Regions from separate parts of the Promicromonospora sp. NPDC057488 genome, predicted to be linked through region 4. Evidence: riboswitches for the same ligand, from Rfam matches in the RefSeq annotation. Region 4 holds a riboswitch; each other region holds the start of a gene.
What was found. Region 4 has a riboswitch for thiamine pyrophosphate ahead of ACFU5G_RS26635 (TenA family protein). Riboswitches for the same ligand answer to the same signal wherever they lie in the genome.
Positions count from the first base shown of each region.

Region 1 (5,330 bases), on a different contig from region 4:
TCGTCGGCCTTGTCCGTGAGGATCGTGAGCAGCTCGGCCCAGATCTGGTCGCGGGCGTCGTTGTGCGGGACGCCGGGCTCGGCGGCCCCGAACGCCTCGGCCCAGTCGGCCGCGCTGATCCGGACGGGGCCCCACGGGGTCTTGATCTCGGTGTCGTCCTGCGGCGGGTTCTCGTAGAGGCGCACGGCCGGCTCGACCGCCGCGACCAGGCGCGCGTCCGCCTTGAGCCGGGCCACCTCCGGGTCGTGCTCGGGGGCAGCCGTCCGCCCCTCGGGGACGAGGTCCCGCACGGTGCAGGTCTGCACGCCCTCCTCACCGAGGCTCGGCAGGACGTCGGCGACGTACGCCAGATAGGGCTCGTGCGGCCCGACGAACAGGACGCCGCCGCGGCGATGCCCGAGCCGCGGGTCGGAGTACAGGAGGTAGGCCGTCCGGTGCAGCGCGACGACGGTCTTGCCGGTACCCGGGCCGCCGTCGACCACGAGGGCGTCGCGGGAGCCGGCCCGGATGACGGCGTCCTGGTCGGCCTGGATGGTGCCGAGCACGTCGCGCATCCGCTCCGACCGCACGCTGCCCAGGCTGGCGATGAAGGCCGACTGGTCGTCCAGCGCGGCCTGTGCCTCCAGGGCGTCCGGCGTGAACACCTCGTCCCAGTAGTCGGTGACGCGGCCGCGCGTCCAGCGGTAGCGGCGTCGGCTCGTCAGGCTCATCGGCTGCGCGTGCGTCGCGCCGAAGAACGGCTCGGCCGCGGGGGAGCGCCAGTCGATCAGGAGGCGGCGCCCGTCGCCGTCGGTCAGGCCGAGCCGCCCGACGTACACCGGGCCGGCCTCGTCCTCGCCTGCCGTGCCGTCCTCGGGCACCATGCGGCCGAGGCACAGGTCCAGGCCGAATCGGCGCAGGGTGCGCAGCCGCGAGGTGAGCCGGTGGACCTCCTGGTCACGCTCCAGCGCCGCCTGCCCCATGACGGCGGGTGCCCGGCGCGCGGCGTCGAGCCGCGCCGACAGCTCCGCGGTCGACCGGTCGAGGCTGGTGGCGATGTCCGCGAAGTGTTGCTCGTCGGCGGCGATCAACGCGGGGTCGGACTTGGCCGCGAGGCGGGCGGGTAGGTCGAACGCGCTGGTGGCTGGTGTCAGGACGGAGGGCTTCGTCTCGCGCATGTGCAGGTCTCGTTCCCGTCGGCTCGACTCTACGGCCCGATGCCGACCACGCCTCTCAGGCGCCGGACGGCCTCCTTGGCGGTCCGAGGTCGGTCGCATCGGTCGACGAACTCATCAGCAGACACCGTGCCCCAGGGGCAGGCTCAAGTCGGACCGACCGCGCGGCGATGCTGAGCGACCGGCGCGGACGAGGTCGCTTGACCGGACCGGCGGCGACGAACCCGGCCGGCTCGGGCCCTGACGCTAGGCTCAGCCGCGGTCAACGAAACGACGAACGAGAGGGAGCTCCGTGGGTACCTGGGGTCCGGGCAACTTCGACGACGACGCCGCGGCGGACCACCTGTCGCGCCTCACCGACCAGCTCGTGACCGAGGTCGCCGAGGCGATGTCCGGTGACCCGGTCGGGCTGGAGCCCGACGAGTACTGGGGCGTGGCCGTCCCGGCGAACTTGGAGCTCCTGGCGGTGCTCGCCCGCCTGGACTACGTGGGTGCCCTGCTGCCGGAGGCCGCCACGATCGAGACGTGGAAGCGCGACTACCTGGCGGTCTGGGACAGCACGGTCGACGGGCTCGGTCCCTCCCCGGAGTTCCGGGCGGCCCGGCGCGCCGTGCTGGTCCGCACCTTCGACGACCTCGCCGAGCTCCGGCGGCTGGCCGACGCCGGCTGAGGGTGTCGGTCCGGTCCGCCCCGACGGCGCTCCGGTAGCCTCCCCGGAAATCGGACAAACCGCGCACACGAGGGGACTCATGAAGCCGGACCACTACGACAGCTTCGCGGACAACTACCACGCCGAGAACACGTCGAGCCTGCTCAACAACTACTACAACCACCCGGCCCTCGTCCGGCTCGCGGGTGACGTGAGCGGGCGGCACGTCCTGGACGCCGGGTGCGGCACGGGTCCCGTGACGGAGGCGCTGCGCTCGCGGGGCGCCGTCATGACCGGGATCGACGGCAGCCCCGCGATGCTCGAGCTCGCCCGGCGCAGGCTGGGCGACGACGTCCCGCTGCACGTCGGTGACCTCGCCCAGCCGTTGCCGTTCGCGGACGACGCGTTCGACGACGTCGTCGCCTCGCTCGTGCTGCACTACTTCCGGGACTGGAGCGGGCCCCTCGGTGAGTTCCGGCGGGTGCTGAAGCCCGGCGGCCGGGTCATCCTCTCGGTCAACCACCCCACCGTCCGGGTGGTCACCAACCCCGAGGACAACTACTTCGCCACCCTGCAGCACTCGGAGGTGCACGAGTTCGACGGCGAGCCGGCGACCCTGACGTACTGGCACCGGCCCCTGCACGCGATGGTCGACGCGTTCACCGCCGCGGGGTTCGGCATCTCCGTGCTGGCCGAGCCCGAACCGGCGCCCGACACCCCGCCCGAGCTGCTCCCGCCTCGGATCGTCAGCGGTGAGCGGTCGGCGTTCCTGTGCTTCATCTACTTCGTCCTCGAGGCGCGTTGAGCGAGGCCGACGGCCTGGCCCCGGGCCCCACGACCCTGGGTGTGCTGTACGTCGTGGTGACCGGTGCGGGGGCGACCCGGCAGGTGCCGTCCCTGCTCCTGCCGCCCGCCACCGAGCGGGGCTGGGACGTGCGCGTCCTGGCCACGGAGCAGGCGGTGCGTGCCTTCCCCGAGGCGATGGCGCGGATCGAGGAGGTCACGGGGCGTCCGGTGCGGACGGACTTCCACACCACGGTCGGGTACTCGCTGCCTGACCCGGACGCCGTGATCGTGGCCCCGGCGACGTACAACACGCTCACGAAGTGGGCGCTGGGCATCGCCGACACCTACGTGCTGACCCGCCTGGCGGAGCAGGTCGGACGCCGCGTACCGATCGTCGCCGCGCCCTACGTCCACACCAGGTTCGCCGCGCACCCGGCCTACGCGGGCAGCCTCGCGACGCTCGAGGAGTGGGGCGTGCGCCTCGTAATCGGCCCGAGCGAGTCGCACGAACCGGGTGCCGCCGTGCCGGACGACTTCCCGTGGGCGGAGATCCTGGACACGGTGACGTCGGCCCGCGCAGGAGCGGTCACGCCTCGACCGTGACCTCCACGGCGACGTCGTCGGCGTCGAACCGCACGGCCGGCCAGTAGCCGTCCAGGAAGTGCGCCCCGCACGAGTCGTCCAGGTGCAGCACGACGTCGCCGTCGGCGAGCACCTCCACCGTCTGCAGCACGAGGTCGTGCGCCGCCTCGGCGAGCTCGTCCGGCGTCGGCTCCTCGGCGCTGAACTCCTTGACGACGGCGTCCGTCGCGCGCCGCTGCCAGCCCGCGCGGTCCGCGAAGAACGCCGCGACACGCGGCAGCAGGGCGGACGCCGCGGCGGCGTCGGTCGCCCGGACCATGAGCTCGGGCTCGCCGTCAGCGGCGCCGGCGTCGGCCGAGTACCAGTCGTGGACCAGGGTCTCGCCGCTGGTCAGCGTGGTCGTGGCACGGGCGAGCTCGCCCCAGGGGGACGGGACGGTCGCGGCGTCGTCGGGCATGCGCCGATGCTAGCGAGCGGACGCGTGGGGGCGGCGTCCGGCCGTGCTGTTACGGTGAGCGCAGTGCACGGGAGTCCGGTATGCCGGGCTGAGAGGGAGTACTCGAACTCCGACCGTAGAACCTGATCCGGATCATGCCGGCGCAGGAAGCGACTCAGGACGTGGGGCCGTAGGGCGCCCGTCCTCCTGTGCCGACGGATATCCGACGGACAGGGAGCACCCCGATGGCAGACCTTGCCACCAGTACCGATGCCACCAGCACCGACGAGACGGCCGGGCTGCGCGGCGACCCGATGCGCTTCGGCGTCGGCGCACGGATCACCGCGGCGGTCATGTCGGACGACTACGTCGACGTGATCCTGGGCGCGCTGCGCGAGGCCGACACGACCGGCCTCGTGGTCGAGACGGGCGACGTGAGCACCTACGTGGGCGGCTCCGAGGCCGACCTGCTGCGCTACGTCACCGACCTGACGGTCGGGATCGCGGCGTCCGGCAAGCACGCCGCGATCACCGTGCACCTGTCCAGGGGCTGCCCGGGCGAGGTGGTCTGCGAGCTGCCCGGCGGCGCGGGGCCGCGCGTCACCGAGGTGCCGGAGGGCCGCGACACGGGCCGGTTCGTCACGGCCGAGTGGGCCCTGTACCCCCTGGCCGACGACGTCCGCGCGGACGTCACGCCGGACCACATGCGCGACATCTACGCCGCGATCGAGCTGGCCAAGGAGAACGGCACGTTCCACGGCTCGCAGCACTTCGTCACGCGCCTGGAGGGAGACGCCGGCCGCGTGCTCGCCAGCGCGTTCGCCGGGTGGGTCCTCGCGGGCCGCACGGTCCAGCACGTGACCAGCCACCTCACCCTCTCGGTGAACAGCCCGAGCCACGCGGGCGGCACCCGATGAGCGAGACGACGGAACGCCGGCGCGCGCGGCTGCCGCTGCGCGACATCGTGCTCATGGTGATGCTCGGCGTCGTCTTCGGGTTCCTGTACTGGGCGCTCGTGCAGGCGTGGAACGGGCTCGCCGTGGCCATGGGACCGGCCGGCGACCTGGCCCAGCACGTGCTGCTGGGCGGCTGGCTCCTGGTGGCGCCGATCGCGGTCGCGATCATCCGCAAGCCCTTCGTCGGCATCATCGCCGAGGTGATCGCGTCGGTGGTCGAGGTGGTCTTCCTGGGCTCCCCGGTCGGGCCGCTGCTGCTGGTGGCCGCGGCGATCCAGGGCGCGGGCAGCGAGCTGCCGTTCGCGCTCACGCGCTACCGGAAGTTCGGGTGGGGCGTGTACGCGCTCTCGGGCGTGCTCGGCGCGGGCCTGGTGTTCGTGTGGTCCGCGTTCCGGTTCGGCTGGTACGGGCAGGACATCCTGGCGCTGCGCCTGGGCCTCCAGCTCGTCTCCGGACTGGTGCTGGGCGGGCTGCTCGCCAAGGTGATCGTCGACCGGCTGCACGGCACGGGCGTGCTGGACGAGTTCGCGATCGGCCGCGCGGCGGCCGCCGGGCGCGGACCCGTGGTGCGGCGTGAGCGCTGACGTGACCTCCACCGCCGTCGTCGAGACCAGCGGCCTGGAGGCCGTGTACGGCACCGGCGACGGCGTGGGGCCCGTCGACCTGCGGATCGCCGCCGGGCAGAGCGTGCTCGTGCTCGGCCCGTCGGGCTCGGGCAAGTCCACGCTGCTTCGGATGCTGCACGGCGCGGTGCCGTACGCCGTGCA
Region 1 covers NZ_JBHVEG010000057.1:26,069-31,398, forward strand. The annotation lists gene ACFU5G_RS13875 (HelD family protein) at 1-1,157, opposite strand, end outside; gene ACFU5G_RS13880 (DUF4259 domain-containing protein) at 1,447-1,824, shown strand; gene ACFU5G_RS13885 (class I SAM-dependent methyltransferase) at 1,904-2,608, shown strand; gene ACFU5G_RS13890 (flavoprotein) at 2,605-3,192, shown strand; gene ACFU5G_RS13895 (hypothetical protein) at 3,176-3,628, opposite strand; TPP riboswitch at 3,686-3,794, shown strand; gene ACFU5G_RS13900 (YkoF family thiamine/hydroxymethylpyrimidine-binding protein) at 3,853-4,524, shown strand; gene ACFU5G_RS13905 (ECF transporter S component) at 4,521-5,147, shown strand; gene ACFU5G_RS13910 (ABC transporter ATP-binding protein) at 5,137-5,330, shown strand, end outside.
Region 1: another riboswitch for thiamine pyrophosphate. It lies ahead of ACFU5G_RS13900 (YkoF family thiamine/hydroxymethylpyrimidine-binding protein); the one in region 4 lies ahead of ACFU5G_RS26635 (TenA family protein).

Region 2 (5,330 bases), on a different contig from region 4:
CCGCGAACGCGAACCCGGTGGCCAGCCCGACCGACCGCAGGGCGATCGGCAGGTCCACGGTGCGCAGCACGCGGCCCGGCCCGGAGCCGAGCACGGCGGCGACCTCGCGCAGGCGGGGGTCGATGGCCCGGAGCACCGGCAGCACGGTGCGCACCACGAGCGGCACGGCCACGACGGCCTGGGCCACCGGCACGAGCAGCCCGGAGGTGCGCAGGTCGAGGCCGAGCACCGGCTGGTCCATGGTGATCAGGAACCCGAAGCCGACGGTCACCGCGGACACGCCCAGCGGCAGCATGAACAGGCCGTCGAGCGTCCCGACGGCGCGGCGTGCCCCCGCGGACCGGGGCCGGCGGGACACGACCAGGGCCACGAGCCCGCCCACGACCAGCGCGATCACGGTCGCGGCCAGCGCGATCCGCAGCGAGGTCGCCGTGGCCTCCCAGACGGTGACGACCAGGGCGTTGCGCTCGCCGGTCGTGCCGAGCGCGAGGTAGTTGCCGGGTCCCCAGGAGCCGTCCGGCTCGCGGAACGAGCGGGCCACCAGCCCGGCCAGCGGCAGCACGATCAGCCCGGCCACGATCGCGATGCCCGCGAGCGCCGCGGCGACGTCGGCGGGCGAGCGCCAGGACAGGGGGCGGGCCGCGCGGCGTGCCGAGACGAGGTGCAGGGCGGCCTCGCGGCGCCGGCGGGCCCGCGCGGAGACGGCGAGGGCGCCCGAGATGACCACGAGCTGCAGGATCGAGAGCACGGACGCCGCCCGCAGGTCCAGGAACTGGGTGGTGCGGGTCCAGATCTCGGTCTCGATGGTCCCGTACCGCACGCCGCCGAGCACGAGCACCACCCCGAACGCGGTGGCGCAGAACAGGAAGACCACCGAGGCCGCGGACGTGATCGCGGGCGCGAGCGAGGGCAGGGTGACGGTGCGGAACACCCGGGCGGGCCCCGCGCCGAGCGACGCGGCGGCCTCCTCGGCGCGGGGGTCGAGCCGTTCCCACAGCCCGCCGACGGTGCGCACCACCACGGACACGTTGAAGAAGACGAGCGCGACGACGATCCCGGCGAGCGACTCCTCGAGCCCGAGGAACCCGAGGGTGCCGCCGGGCGCGAACAGGGCGCGGAACGCGACGCCGACCACCACGGCCGGGAGCACGAACGGCACCGTCACCAGCCCGCGCGCCAGCGTGCGGCCGGGGAACGCCCGCCGGTACAGGAGGTAGGCGAGCGGCAGCCCGAGCATCACCGAGAACGCCGTGCCGAGCACCGCCTGGGTGAGCGTGAGCCCCACGAGCCGCCAGGTGCGCGGCCGGGACAGCACCTCGGCGAAGCCGGTGAGGTCGAGCACGCCGTCGGGCACGAAGCCCCGCACGACGAGCGCGACCACCGGCCACGCGAAGAAGATCGCGAGGAAGGCGAGGGGGACGACGACGGCCGCTCCCCACAGGAACGGTGCGAGGCGCGGCCGGCGCCCGGGCCGGTTCGTCGGCGTCAGCCCACGACTGTCTCGGTCCACCGTTCGATCCACTCGTCGCGGTGCTCGCTCACCTGGGCCGGGTCCACCTCGAACGGGGCCTCGGCCTGCGGCGCGAACTTCTGCCAGTCGTCGGGGAGCTCCACGGCGGAGTCGGCCGGGTACATGTACATCGACTCCGGCAGGGCGGCCTGGACGTCGTGGGTGAGCAGGAAGTCCACCAGCGCCCGAGCGCCCTCCACGTTGTCCGAGCCCGCGAGCACGCCCGCGTACTCGACCTGCCGGAAACAGGTCTCCAGCAGCGCGCTGGTGGTCGACTCCGAACCGTCCTCGCTCACCGTGAAGGCCGGCGACGTCGCGTACGACAGCGCGAGCGGACGCTCGCCGCCCTCGCCCGCACCCGAGAAGTCCACGTAGTAGGCGTCCTCCCAGGAGTCGGCGACCTTGACGCCGTTGTCCACCAGGGACGTCCAGTAGTCCTCGAACCCGTCCTCGCCGAACGCCCCGACGGTCGCCAGCAGGAACGCGAGCCCCGGGGACGACGTCGCCGGGTTGGTCACCACGAGCAGGTCCTCGTACTGCGGGTCCGCGAGGTCCTCCAGGGTCTTCGGGACCTCGAGGCCGGACTTCTCGAACCACGCCTCGTCGGCGTTCACGCACACGTCGCCCTGGTCGACGGGCGTGAGCGCCCCGCCGAGCTGCTCGGCGCCCTCGGGCAGGTCGGCGGGCGTGTACTCCTCGACCACCCCGGCGTCCAGGGCGCGGGAGGCGAAGGTGTTGTCGATGCCGAAGACGGCGTCGCCGAGCGGCGCGTCCTTGGTCAGCACGAGCTGGTTGACCAGCGTGCCGGCGTCGCCGGCTGCGCTGACCTCCACGGTGGTGCCGGTCTCCTGCTCGTACTGGTCGATCAGCTTCTCGTCGAGCGCCCAGGAGTCGTGGGTCACGAGCGTGACGGTCGGGGCGTCGTCGCCCGGACCGGACGCGTCGTCGCCGGAACCCGTGCCCGAGCAGCCCGCGAGCAGCAGCGCCGCCGACAGCGTGCCCGCGATCGTGCCGGTGGTGATGGTGCCCCTGTGGGCACCGGAAAGACGCAACATCGTGCCTCCGACTTCCTCCGCCGGTGTCAACCGGATCAGGTTCAAGGGTCTGCGGCTTTCCGCACTCTCAGCGCCGTGGGGGCGCTCCCCTGTCGTTTCCATGCAGCCTAGTCGGCTGCCGGGGGCTACGGTGTGGAGATGGCCCAGATTGAGACGGAACAGACACTCGGCGAGAAGGTCGGCACTCTCGCCCTGACGATCGCGGCCGGCTGGGTCGCGCAGAAGGCGGTCAGCATGATCTGGAAGGGCGTGACGGGTAACGACGCGCCCAACAAGCCCGACGACCCGGAGCTGGACCTGCTCCAGGCGACCGTGTTCGCCGCTGTCGCCGCGGGTACAGCGGTCTTCGCCAAGCGGATCGCCGCCAAGGGCGCGCACCGTGCGGCCGTGCGGATCGCCGCCCGCCGCTCCGCCGTGTGAGGACGTGACACCCTGGTGCCGTGAGCTTCACGCACCTTGACGACCGCGGCCAGGCCCGCATGGTCGACGTCACCGCCAAGCAGCCGACCGTCCGCTCGGCCACCGCCTCCGGTCTGGTCCGCTGCACCCCTGCCGTGGTCCAGGCGCTGCGCGACAACGCCGTGCCCAAGGGCGACGTGCTGGCCGTGGCCCGGATCGCGGGCATCGCCGCCGCCAAGCGGACGCCCGAGCTGCTGCCGCTGGCCCACGTGATCGGCGTGCACGGCGCGGCGGTCGACCTGGAGGTCACCGACGACGGCGTCGTGGTCACCGCGACCGTGCGCACCGCCGACCGCACGGGCGTCGAGATGGAAGCCCTGACGGCGGTGTCCGTGGCGGGCCTGGCCGTGATCGACATGGTCAAGGGCCTGGACAAGTCGGTCTCGCTCGCGGACGTGCGGCTGGAGCGCAAGACCGGCGGCAAGTCGGGCGACTGGGTGCGTGCCGAGTGATCACGGTCCGCTACTTCGCCGGCGCCCGCGAGGCCGCCGGGCGCGCCACCGAACAGCTCGACGGCCCGACGTCGGTCGCCGCCCTGCGCGGCGCCCTCACCGCCGCCCACCCGGGCCTGACCACGGTGCTCCCGCGGTGCGCGCTGCTGGTCGCGGGCGCCCGCACCACGGCGGACGACGCCCCGGTGCCGGACGGCGTCACGGTCGACGTGCTCCCGCCCTTCGCGGGCGGCTGACGCTACGCCGCCGGGGCGGGGTGGTCGCCGCCCTCGAGCTGCGACCGGACGTGCGGCCACAGGGCGAGCACCACGTCGAGGCCGTCCCGCACGCCCCCGGACGACCCGGGCAGGTTCACCACGAGCGCGCGCGTGCCGGCGGACCCGCGGGCCACGCCCACCAGCCCGCGCGACAGCACGGCGGTGGGGACCCCCGCGGCGACCCCCCGCTGCCGGACGGCGTCCGCGACGCCCGGGACCTCGTAGTCCAGCACCTCGCGCGTGCCCTCGGGCGTCAGGTCCCGGGGCGTGATGCCCGTGCCGCCGGTGGTGAGCACCAGACGCGCGCCGGCGTCGAGCGCGGTCCGCAGCACGTCGCGGACCGGCTCGACGCCGTCGGGCACGAGATGGGTGACCAGGTCGGTGAACCCCGCCTCCCGCAGGACGCGCACCGCGGCGGGGCCGGAACGGTCCTCGGCCTCGCCGCGTGCGCATCGGTCGGAGACGGTGATCACCGCGACCTGGTCGGACGTCATGCCGACACGCTATCGGCCTCCGGCTCCTGCGCCTGCTCGGGCGCGGGCTTGAGGGCCTCGGCCTTGCGGTGCGCCCGCACGGACCAGGCGACGGCGGCGGCCCAGCCCAGCCAGATCACCACGTAGACCGGGATCTTCACGGCGTCGGAGGCCGCGATCCAGTCGCTGTTGAGCAGCGTGCGCGAGTTGGTGAGCACGATGACGCCGCCCACGAGCGAGCCCAGGATGCGCGGCGGCACGAGGCGCACCAGCCAGGCCGCGATCGGCGCCGCGATCAGGCCGCCGATGAGCAGGGCGAGCACCCAGGTGAAGTTGATGCCCTCGCCGGACAGGCCGACGAAGAAGCCGACGCTGGCGGCGACGGCCACGAGGAACTCGCTGGTGTCGATCGAGCCGATCACCTTGCGCGGTTCCAGGCGGCCGCTCGCGAGGATGGCGGGCGTGCCGACCGGGCCCCAGCCGCCGCCACCGGTGGCGTCGAAGAAGCCGGCCACCAGGCCGAGGGGTGCGAGGAACCGCTTGCGGAGGGGCTTGTCCGAGCGGGTCGGCAGGCCCTGCACCGTGAAGCGCAGCAGCACGTAGAGGCCCAGAGCGAGCAGGATCACCGACATGACCGGCCCGGCGACCTCCGTCGACAGCGACGAGAGGAACGTGGCGCCGGCGAAGGCGCCGACCGCGCCGGGGATACCGATCTTGGCGACGACCTTCCAGTCCACGTTGCCGAAGCGCCAGTGGGAGGCGCCGGACGCGAGGGTGGTGCCGATCTCGGCGAGGTGCACCGTGGCCGACGCCGCGGCGGGGTTGGTGCCGATGGCCAGCAGCAACGTGGTGGAGGTGACGCCGTAGGCCATGCCCAGACTTCCGTCCACCAGCTGCGCGCCGAGGCCGACGAGCGCCAGCAGGATCAGGGTTCTCATGGTCGTGACCTTCCAGGTCAAGGGGGATGCGACACGAGGCCTGGCACATTCAGGCCTCCGTCAAGGTATCCACCTAACCCGGTCGGAAACAATGACCATCTCACAGGTCGGATAAGTGTGTATCAGATAGCGGGGTGAAAGCCCTCCGTCCGATCGGAGTTCAGCCGGGCGCCGGGCGCCCTGCGA
Region 2 covers NZ_JBHVEG010000024.1:45,079-50,408, forward strand. The annotation lists gene ACFU5G_RS07520 (ABC transporter permease) at 1-1,489, opposite strand, end outside; gene ACFU5G_RS07525 (thiamine ABC transporter substrate binding subunit) at 1,486-2,565, opposite strand; TPP riboswitch at 2,561-2,666, opposite strand; gene ACFU5G_RS07530 (DUF4235 domain-containing protein) at 2,704-2,985, shown strand; gene moaC (cyclic pyranopterin monophosphate synthase MoaC) at 3,006-3,476, shown strand; gene ACFU5G_RS07540 (MoaD/ThiS family protein) at 3,473-3,712, shown strand; gene ACFU5G_RS07545 (molybdenum cofactor biosynthesis protein B) at 3,715-4,227, opposite strand; gene ACFU5G_RS07550 (sulfite exporter TauE/SafE family protein) at 4,224-5,144, opposite strand.
Region 2: another riboswitch for thiamine pyrophosphate. It lies ahead of ACFU5G_RS07525 (thiamine ABC transporter substrate binding subunit); the one in region 4 lies ahead of ACFU5G_RS26635 (TenA family protein).

Region 3 (5,330 bases), on a different contig from region 4:
ACGGCGACGTCGGCGAACAGCGTGTCGAGCTGCGCGCGCACCATGTCGGCGGGTACCGGGTGCACCCGCGTCACCCCGGTCGTCGACTGCGCCGTCAGCCCCGTGAGCACCGCGCAGCCGTAGCCGCCGAGCGCCGCGAAGGTCTTCAGGTCGGCCTGGATCCCGGCGCCGCCGGACGGGTCCGACCCGGCGATCGTCAGCGCCACGACGGGGTGCCCAGGCGGCCGGGTGCGCGGTCCGACGTCGGCTGCGAGGCGGGTGCGTGCTGCCGCGGACGGCGCGGCGTGCGGCGCGGTCATGCGGCGGGTCCCGCCGTCACGCCGGGCCGGCCGGTCGGCACGCGTCCGGTCGTCGGTTCGCCGCCCGGGTCCGGGCCGCCGCGAACCGCGGCCCACGCCCGGGCGATCTCCCGTGCCGCGGCGGCCGGGTCTGGCCGGCCGCAGACGGCGGACACCACGGCGCTCCCGGCCGCCCCCGCCCCGTGCAGCGCGGCGACGTCGGCGGCCCGCAGCCCGCCGATCGCCACGCAGGGGAGCGGCGAGGCGGCCGTGACGACGCCGAGCCGGGCGAAGCCGATCGCCGTACGGGCGTCGGCCTTGGTCAGGGTGGGCCGCACGGGCCCGACGCCCAGCAGGTCCACCGTGCCGGCCGGCAGGTCCGCGACCGCCCGCGCCTCCTCCGGCGTGCTCACGCTCAGCCCGAGGTGCCGGTCCGGGCCCAGGAGCCTGCGCGCGGAGAGGGGGTCCAGGTCGTGCTGGCCCACGTGGGCGCCGTCGGCGTCGACCGCGAGCGCGACGTCGACCCGGTCGTCGACGATCAGCGGCACCCCGAGGGGCCGGAGCAGCGCGACCAGGGCGTGGCCGAGGTCCACGAGCTCGCGCGTGCTCGCCCCCGGGTCGCGGAGCTGGACGGCGGTGACGCCGCCGTCGACCGCCGCACCCACCGTGGCGACGACCCCGGCGGGGCCGCCGCACTGCTGGGTGTCGGTGACGAGGTAGACGGACGGGTCGAGGCGGATCCGGGCGCTCACGCGCCGACCCGCGCGGCCGCGCCCGCGGCCGGGAAGGACTCGTTCACCAGCCCCGCGCCGAACCCGACCGCCTCGGCGTCCACGTCGAACACGCGGTCCACCAGCTCGACGGCGAAGCTGCCGGGCGTGGCCGACGTCGTGCGGTCCGCGGCGACGCAGAGCCAGGCCGTCGCGGCCGCCGCGGCGAGCAGCCGGTCCTCGGTGACGGCGGCGCACGCCGCGACCAGCGCGCCGAGCGAGCACCCGACCCCGGTCACGCGTGTCATGAGCGCCCTGCCCGCCTGGACGCGCACGACCCGCTCACCGTCGGTGATCAGGTCGGACGCGCCGCTCACGGCGATCACGGCGCCGGAGGACCGCGCCAGGCCGAGCGCGACGTCCCGCACGCCGTCGGGCGTGTCCAGGGAGTCGACACCGCGGCCGCCGGCCCCGCCCGCGAGCGCCTGGATCTCGGACGCGTTGCCGCGGACGACGGCGGGGCCGCGGGCGAACAGCTCGGCGGCGAGCCGGGTGCGCAGCGGCAGCGCGCCGATGGCCACGGGGTCGAGCACCCAGGGCACGCCGGCGGCGGTGGCGCCGTCGACGGCGGCGCGCATGCCGTCGGCCTGGCCGCCCTCGACGGTGCCGAGGTTGATCAGCAGCCCGCCGGCGACGCCGGCCATGACCGGCGCCTCCTCGGGGTCGGCGACCATGGCCGGTGCCGCGCCGGCGGCGAGCAGCACGTTCGCGGTGAAGTTGGTGACCACGACGTTGGTCACGCAGTGCACCAGGGGGGCGGTGTCGCGCACCGCGGTGACGACCGACGCGACGGCGTCGGGCAGGACGGAGCCCATGAGGCGTTCCCTTCGCTAGCACTACCTAGATCAGGTTCCACGGGTGCATCTCAGCCGGGCAGGTGCCCGGCGCCCCGCGCCAAGTGGGCCCACCCTAGTCGCGCACGGCGTCCGCACGGAACCGTCTCGGTGGGTGGGGTGCTAGCTCGGCCCGGTCGCGCTCCACTCGCTCGCGAGGATGCCCATGACGACGTCGTCGTGGTACCGGCCGGCGTGGAACACGGCCTCCCGCCGTCGGCCCTCCACGACGAAGCCGCACCGCTCGTAGGCGCGCCGCGCGTCGGTGTTGAAGGCCCAGACGCTCAGCTCGACGCGGTGCAGGTTCATCTCCTGGAAGGCGTGGCGGAGCAGGACACGGACGGCGTCCGGCCCGTAGCCGTGCCCGGTGTGCTCGGGCCCGAGGATGATGCCGAGGGTGCCGGTGCGCTGCGGCAGGCTTGCCCCGTAGACGGTCACGTGCCCGACGAGGTGCGGGTCCTCGAGGGTCTCGACGCTCAGGCCGACGGCGCCGGGGTCGGTGTTGGCGCTCCACGCACGGAACAGGTCTGCGGCGGTCCCGACCGGCCGGGGCCGGACGGTGGGCTGCTGCAGCGGCTGCCACTCGGTCTCCCGCCACCACCGGTCCAGGTGCGGCAGGTCGTCCTCGGCCAGGGGGCGCAGCCGGACGGCGCGGCCGACCAGCAGGCCGCGGCCGTAGTCCCGGGCGTCCTCGCTGCTGCTGAAGCCGGCTGCCGTCACGGGCGCCCGCCCGATCCGTACCGCAGCCCGTCGACGAGCAGGTCGAGCATGCGCCGGCCGTGGTCGGGTTCCTCGTCGCTCATCGGCAGGGACAGCTTGGAGACGGCGTAGAGCAGGTCCTTCGGGCTGGCGACGGCGCGGATGGCGCCGGCCGCGGCGGCGGCGTCGAGCAGGGAGCCGACGGCGGGGCCGAGCCGGCCGATGAAGTAGGCGGGCAGCGCGTCGAACGTTGGGTCGCCGGAGTGCAGCGCTGAGGCGAGCCCGCGCTTGGTCGCGAGGAACTCGGTGTAGCGGTGGAGCCACTTCTCCAGCGCGACGACCGGATCGTGCTCGGCGGCGAGGGCGGGGGCGGCGTCGGCGGTGGCGTCGACCTCGGCCTGGAACACGGCCTTGACCAGGTCGGACCGCTTGGGGAAGTGCCGGTAGAGCGTGCCGACGCCGACGCCCGCGAGGTCGGCGATCTCCTTCGCGGGCGCGTCCACGCCGGACGTGCCGAAGACCTGCTTGGCGGCGTCGAGCAGCGCGTCGATGTTGCGCTGCGCGTCGCGGCGCAGCGGCCGCTGCTCTGTGTGCTGGGTCACTTCTCTCCCGATCCGTTGCTAACCGGAACGTCTTTCCATATAGTTCTGGAAGAGCGTTCCGCTTAGTTCCAGGCTACGGCATCGCCGGTGCGCTCACCAGACCTCTCGACCCCAGGAGGGCCCCATGCAGTACCGCAGCCTCGGCCGGACCGGCATCAAGGTCAGCCCCTACGCGCTCGGCGCGATGATGTTCGGTGCGATCGGCAACCCCGACCACGACGAGTCGGTCAAGATCATCCACAAGGCCCTCGACGCGGGCATCAACTTCATCGACACGGCCGACGCGTACTCGCGGGGCGAGTCCGAGGAGATCGTGGGCAAGGCGCTCAAGGGGCGGCGCGACGACGTCGTCCTGGCCACCAAGGTGCATCTGCCCATGAGCGACGACCCCAACCACCGGGGCAACTCCCGGCGCTGGATCATCGCCGAGGTCGAGAACTCGCTGCGCCGTCTCGGCACGGACCACATCGACCTGTACCAGATCCACCGGCCCGACCCGGACACCGACGTCGAGGACACGCTGGCGGCGCTGACCTACCTGATCAACTCGGGCAAGGTGCGCACCATCGGCTCGTCCACCATGCCCGCCGCCGACATCGTCCAGGCCCAGTGGGTCGCCGAGCGGCGCGGCCTGGAGCGGTTTCGCACCGAGCAGCCGCCGTACTCGATCCTGAACCGCGGCATCGAGCGCGACGTGCTGCCCGTGGCCCAGCAGTACGGCATGGGCACGCTGGTCTGGAGCCCGCTGGCCGGGGGCATGCTCACCGGCAGGTACCGCAAGGGCCGCGCCAGCGACGCCCACCGGGCGCAGTACGGGTTCGCGCACCTGCAGGACGAGCGGCGCCTCGACGTCGTCGAGCAGCTCATCCCCGTCGCCGAGGAGGCCGGGCTGCCGCTGAACCACCTCGCGATGGCGTTCGCGATCGCGCACCCGGGTGTCACCTCCGCGATCATCGGGCCGCGCACCATGGAACACCTCGACAGCGCGCTCGCCGGCGCCGAGGTCAGCCTGAGCGACGAGATCCTCGACCGGATCGACGCGATCGTCCCGCCCGGCACCGACGTCAGCCGCCTCGACATGGCCTACGACCCGCCGGCCATCCAGCAGGCGACCCTGCGCCGCCGCCCGGCGGAACAGCGCGCGGCGGCCTGACCCGGCCGGGCTGCGCCCGAGGCTGCGCCCGAGGCTGCGCCCGATAGTGCGCTTCTACCCAGTCATTGCGCCCGGAAACGGGCCAGTTCCGGGCGTAATGGCTGGGTAGACGCGCACCTCGTGGGCGGGCCGTTAGAGTTCAGCGCATCTGTCCGGTTTGCGGTGATGGATGTGGGGTCGTGATGACGAAGACCTGGAACCCCGAGATCCGGGCGCGGAGAATCCCTGGGCCGTCGGCCCTTGCGGTGGTACGTGTCGCGGTGCTCTCAGGCCTCGGTGGGCTGGTCCTTCTTGTCATCACTGCCGCCGTGTTCTTGTTCCAGGCCGCGATCGGGGGCCAGGATCCGGATTCTGCACCTGTGCCGTTCGGTCCCTTCGCCGTGGCTCTGGCACTGGGGTTGCTCTCGCGCGCCGGCATGGCCTACATGGAGCACGGCCCCCAGGCGGCGGAGCTGCGTGCCGGATACACGACCGTGTTCGTGACGCCGGACCGAGTTCCGCACGTCGATCCCCGGAGCAACCGAGTCATCCGCCTGGCGGGGGAGCCTGCGCTCGACCGGGCTGAGCACCGGCGCCGGCTCGGCTTGGCCCGTGAGTCCGCGCGCCGCGACAGGGAGGTCCACCGCATCGGGGGCACCGCTCGAACAGCAGCGCCGACGCCGGAGATCGAGGACTGGGCCGCCGTGATCCGGGACGCCGACGGCACACCCCTGGCCGACGGCGACACCGTGATTGTCCTCAAGAGACTCTCGGGCAAGGGGTCGTCCGCCGTCGTGCCGGCCGGAACGCGGCTGCGGAACATCCGGCTGCGCCACGAAGCCGACGACGACCGCCTCGTGGGCGCCGTCGCCCGCGGGGCCGGACCGGTGCGCCTGCGACCGAGCGCCGTCCGGAAGGTCTGACGTGAGAGCTCCGGCGGTGTGACCACCGCAGTGCCGAACCGTGCGCCGCGGTCAAATGTGCGCTTCTACCCAGCGATTGCGCCCGAAAACACG
Region 3 covers NZ_JBHVEG010000041.1:6,908-12,237, forward strand. The annotation lists gene thiD (bifunctional hydroxymethylpyrimidine kinase/phosphomethylpyrimidine kinase) at 1-206, opposite strand, end outside; gene thiE (thiamine phosphate synthase) at 296-1,030, opposite strand; gene thiM (hydroxyethylthiazole kinase) at 1,027-1,863, opposite strand; TPP riboswitch at 1,853-1,950, opposite strand; gene ACFU5G_RS11030 (GNAT family N-acetyltransferase) at 2,005-2,601, opposite strand; gene ACFU5G_RS11035 (TetR/AcrR family transcriptional regulator) at 2,598-3,182, opposite strand; gene ACFU5G_RS11040 (aldo/keto reductase) at 3,307-4,335, shown strand; gene ACFU5G_RS11045 (alkylphosphonate utilization protein) at 4,518-5,237, shown strand.
Region 3: another riboswitch for thiamine pyrophosphate. It lies ahead of thiM (hydroxyethylthiazole kinase); the one in region 4 lies ahead of ACFU5G_RS26635 (TenA family protein).

Region 4 (5,330 bases):
GCTGGCGCGCCGTCCGCGACCGCATCCACGAGGACGTCCTTACCAACGGGTTCGACGCCGAGCGCAACACGTTCACCCAGTTCTACGGCTCCGACGGGCTCGACGCCGCGCTGCTGCTCATCGGGCAGGTCGGGTTCCTGCCCTGGGACGACCCCCGCGTGGTCGGCACGGTCGACGCCGTGCAGCGCGAGCTCGGCCAGGACGGGCTCCTGCGGCGGTACCACAACGAGTCCGACGACCAGGTGGACGGCCTGCCGGGATCCGAGGCGACGTTCCTGGTGTGCAACTTCTGGCTCGTCGACGCGCTGCACGGCGTCGGCCGCGTCGAGGAGGCCGTCGCCCTGTTCGAACGGCTGCTCACGCTGCGCAACGACCTGGGGCTGCTCAGCGAGGAGTACGACGTGCGCACGGGCCGCCACCTCGGCAACACGCCCCAGGCGTTCAGCCACCTGGGCCTCGTCAACAGCGCGCTGCGGCTCGGCCAGGGCCTCGCCGAGCGCGTGGCCGGTCCGGAGGTCGACGGCGAGCGCGCCGCCGCCCCCGGAACCAAGGCCGTCCCGGCCGAATCTCAGCCGCGGGAGTCGCGCCAGGCGATCCAGCGCTCCGCGGTCGACAGGTCGTAGTCCGGCCCCGTCACCCCCACGGTGAACAGCGTGGCCCCGGCCGCCACCAGGGCCTCGCCCGTCTCCTCGGGCGAACCCTGCGCCTGCACCGAACGCTCCACCAGCTTCGCGGTGTCCCGGCCGACGGCGGCGCCGTGCTCGTCCAGGATCGCCGACTTGCTGGTCAGGGTCGGCACGTCGCCGAACGCGTGCCAGATGTCGGCGTGCTCGGCCACGATCCGCAGCGTCTTGCGCACCCCGCCACCGCCGATCAGGACCGGGATCTCGCGGGTGGGCGCCGGGTTGCCGGCCGCCAGCCGGGCCTTGATGCGCGGCAGGGCGTCGGCCAGGCTCGCGATCCGGGAACCCGCCGTGCCGAACTCGTAGCCGAACTGGTCGTAGTCCTTCTCGAACCAGCCGGCACCGAGGCCCAGGATCAGCCGCCCGCCCGAGATGTGGTCGACCGTGCGCGCCATGTCCGCCAGCAGGTCGGGGTTGCGGTAGCCGATGCCCGAGACCAGCGCGCCGATCTCCACGCGCTCGGTCTGCTCGGCCCACGCACCGAGCATGGTCCAGCACTCGAAGTGCTTGCCGTCGGGGTCGCCGCTGAGCGGGAAGAAGTGGTCCCAATTAAAGATGATGTCGACGCCGGCGTCCTCGGCGCGGAGCACCGCGTCACGAAGCTGCGAGTACTCGGCGTGCTGGGGCTGGAGCTGGACTCCGATGCGGATGGAGCGGTCTGTCATGGCGGCAGCCTACGACCAGCACGACCCAGGTCCGGTAGCCTCGGCGGCACGTGACACGGGGTGCCCTGCCAGGGCTGAGACCACACCCGTCGAACCTGATCCAGATCATGCTGGCGAAGGGATGTCCATCGTGACCTCTGTCGTACCCGTCTCCACGGCGACACCTGTGGAGACTCGCACCGCGCCCGACGACGGCGCCGTCCGCCCCTTCACCGAGGAGGCCTGGGACCGCATCGCGGGCTGGCGCGACGCCGTCGACCGCATGCCGTTCCTCCAGGCGCTCGCGGACGGCTCGCTGCCCACCGAGGCGTTCGCGTTCTACCTCGCCCAGGACGCCGCCTACCTGCGCGAGTACTCGCGTGTCCTGGCGCGGGCCGCCCAGCTCGCGCCCGACCCGGCCGCGCAGGGTTTCCTCGCCCGGTCGTCGGTGTCGGCGCTGGAGGTCGAGACGGCGCTGCACCGCGACTGGCTGGGCGCCCACGCCGGGCTCGCCGCGGGTGACGTCGCCGCCGTCGAGGCCTCGCCCGTGACCGCGGCCTACACCGGTCACCTGCACGCCGTGGCGTCGGGCAGCTACGCGGAGACCATCGCGGCGCTGCTGCCCTGCTACTGGCTATACGCCCACGTGGGCAGTGTGCTCGCGGACCTGGCCGGACGCCGCCCCGGCGGGCTGGCCGGCCACCCCTACGCGGCGTGGATCGGCACCTACGGTGACGAGGGCTTCCAGGCCGCGACCCGGCAGGCTCGCGCCCTGGCCGACGACGCCGCCCGCTGGGTCTCCCCGGACCAGCGGGAACGCATGCTGGGCGCCTTCGAGATCTCGTCGGTGCACGAGTACCTCTTCTTCGAGCAGGGCCTGACCCGGCCCGCCTGGCCGACGCCGCCCCTGTAGGCCGAGACTAGGGGGTGACGCCGCCGACGGCGCCGACCCGAGGACAGGAGCACCGATGCCGAATTACAGCACCTCCGCCGAGATCGACGCGACGCCCGAGGAGGTCTGGGCGGTCCTGTCCGACGTCGAGCACATGCCCGACTGGACGCCGTCCATGCGGTCGGTCGAGATCATCGACGGGCCCAACCCGCCCGACGTCGGCACCCAGGTGCGGATCGAGCAGCCCGAGCTGCCGCTCGCGGTCTGGCTGATGGACGAGTGGGACCCGCCGCGGCACTTCGCGTGGATCACGGAGGCGCCGGGCGTGACCACGCAGGCGGAGCACCTGATCGAGCCGCTGCCCGGCGGCCGGTCCAAGGTGACGCTCGCGATCACGCAGACCGGCTCGCTGGCCTGGCTGGTCGGCGGCATGGTGCGCAAGCGCACCCGGGAGTACGTCGACGCCGAGCTGGCCGGGCTCGAGGCCCGGGTCACCCAGCAGGGCTGACGCCGGGCCCGGCGCCGGCGCCCGGCGTCGTCCCGAATCAGGCTCGCGTGGCCACCACGAACACCCGGCGGAACGCCAGGGGCGTGCCGTGCGCGTGCTCGGGGTACGCCGCGCGCAGGGCCGCGCCGAAGTCCTCCTCGAACCGGGCACGCAGGGCCGGGTCCTTCGCCTCCAGCGCCTGGAGCGTGGGCTGGGCTCCGGTCGCCGAGATCCAGCGCAGCACCGGGTCCGGGCCGTGCAGCACGTGCGTGTACGTGGTCTCCCACGCGTCCACCGACCAGCCCGGCCGGGCCAGGATCTCCAGGTACTCGCCCGGGTCGGCGGTGGCCCGCCGCTCCACCGGTCCGACGACGTCGGCGTACGGCGCGCGTGCCGCGACCTCGCGCAGCAGCACGTGGCTGGGCGCGTCGTGGTTGCCCGGCACCTGGAAGGCGAACGTCTGGGTGGCCCGGTCGGCGAGGGTCGTCAGGAGCTCGCGGTGGCCCGGGACCCACTGGAGCGCCGCGTTGCTGATCACCAGGTCGGCCGTGTGCTCGTCGGTGCTGAGGTCGGCCAGCACGTATTCGGTGCCCGGGTCCGCCTCGCGGGCGCGCTCGATCATGGCGGGGGAGACGTCCACGCCGGTGACGTGCGCCTCGGGCCAGCGGGCGCGGAGCACCAGGGTGAGGTGACCCGGGCCGCAGCCCAGGTCGACGATCGTGGCCGGCGACCCGGGCACGCGGGCGACCAGCTCCGTGAACGGCCGGGACCGCTCGTCCGTGTACTGCAGGTATGCGCCGGGGTTCCAGTCGGCCATCACAACTCCTCGCCGTCGAGTATCTTGATGTCAAGATACATCACGCGCGGAGCAGCCCAGCGATTGTGCCCGGCGTGCACGGCATGTGCGGCAGCCCAGCGATCGTGCCCGGAACGGTGGCAGGTCCGGGCGCAATCGCTGGGCTGCGGCGCTCGCCGGCGGTGGCCGGTGTTCCGCGGCGTCGGCTACGCGACCTCGATGTAGTCGAGCTCCGTGAACGCCGTCCCCTTGCCCAGGCGGATGGTGTTCCAGCCGGCCTGCAGCGTGATGTCCTTGCTGGCCTGCTGCCAGTTGTCCCAGCCGGTGATCGGGTAGCTGACCGACCCGGCGGAGGCCCCGTTGACCGTCACCGTGTGCGACGCCGTCTCGACCGAGCCGTTGGCGTAGCCCACGTGCAGCGTGTAGCTGCCGGACGTCGGCACGTAGATCGCGCCGATGTCGACCGAGCTGTCGGCGTGGTCGATGTACGCGGCGACCTTGCCGTCCGAGGCGCCGGCCGCGTTCTCGCGCACCGAGCAGTTGTTCAGGGTGCCGCGCTCGGCCTCGTAGCGCACCCGGCTGCCGCGCACCACGGGGTTGGAGCCGGCCCAGCCGAGGTCGGCCACGTACATGCCGCGGCCGCCCGCGTCCCGGTGGCCGTGGAAGATCAGCTTGTCGCCACCGCCGTCGCGCAGCACGTCCGCGCCGCCGGGACCGGCCACCGCGCCGTCGAGCGAGTCGGTGGTCATCAGGAACCGGAAGGCCTTGGTGTACGGGCCGGTGATGGAGCTGGCCACGGCGTAGTTGGTGCCGTATGAGTTGGTGCTGTACGGACCGGCCGAGTAGAACAGCACGTACTTGCCGTCCACCTTGGTCACCACGGGCGCCTCGATGATGCCGGCCTCGTCGGCCCGGTCGTTGCGCAGCACCTGGGTGGCGCCGCCCTGGAACGTGATGCCGTCCGCGGCCACGCGCTGCACGTGGATCCAGGTGGTGGCGCCGATGGCGTTGCCGTCGTTCTTCCACAGGATGTACCGGGTGCCGTCGGTGTCCACGAAGCTGGACGCGTCGATGGCGCCGCCGTCGCCCAGCGGGCAGATGAGCGGCTCGCTGCCGACCGGGGCGAACGGCCCGCCGGGGGAGTCGGCCAGCGCGGCGCCGATGCACTGGCGGCCGGACGCGTTGTGCCAGGCCGTGTAGTAGAGCAGGTACTTGCCGTCGGCGCGCTGGGAGACGTCGGGCGCCCAGGTGCGGCCGGTCTTGGCCCAGGCTCCGAGCGTCGGCAGGGCGTCGGTGGACTGGTAGGTCCACGGGCCGTCCGGGTCCGGCGCCGTGGCCCAGGGCAGGTTCTTGCCCTCGTTCGTGGCGTAGGCGTAGTAGGTGCTGCCGAACTTAGCGACGTCGGGGTCGGGGAAGTTGCGGTCGAGCACGAGGCTCGGGCGCACCGTCGGCTGGACGGAGACGTCGCCGGCGGGCGCGTCGTCCGCGGGTGCCGCGGGTGCCGCGACGGCGGAGCTGGTGGTGAGGGTGCCGAGCGCCAGTGCGGCGACGGCGACCCCGGTGGCCAGGGCGCGGGAGAAGCGGGGAAGTACCACGTTGAACCTCCGAGCTGGAACGAACCGGACGGGTGAATTGTCGCCACCGTGCGGATCCCTGTAAAGGCCTGGGCGTCCGCGGGGGCGAAAAAGATCCAACGTTAAACCGATCCGACGCGGAGTGGCCTGCCGTCCGCTGCTGCCCGGCGGCCGCGGTCCGTTGGCTGCCGCTGCCCCTGGTGGACCGGCAGCGACGGCAGTTTGCCCCGCGAACTCGGCAGTTTGCGGCGCAA
Region 4 covers NZ_JBHVEG010000209.1:44-5,373, reverse strand. The annotation lists gene ACFU5G_RS26645 (glycoside hydrolase family 15 protein) at 1-623, shown strand, start outside; gene ACFU5G_RS26640 (LLM class F420-dependent oxidoreductase) at 569-1,348, opposite strand; TPP riboswitch at 1,395-1,487, shown strand; gene ACFU5G_RS26635 (TenA family protein) at 1,479-2,240, shown strand; gene ACFU5G_RS26630 (SRPBCC family protein) at 2,296-2,727, shown strand; gene ACFU5G_RS26625 (methyltransferase domain-containing protein) at 2,765-3,523, opposite strand; gene ACFU5G_RS26620 (family 43 glycosylhydrolase) at 3,709-5,097, opposite strand.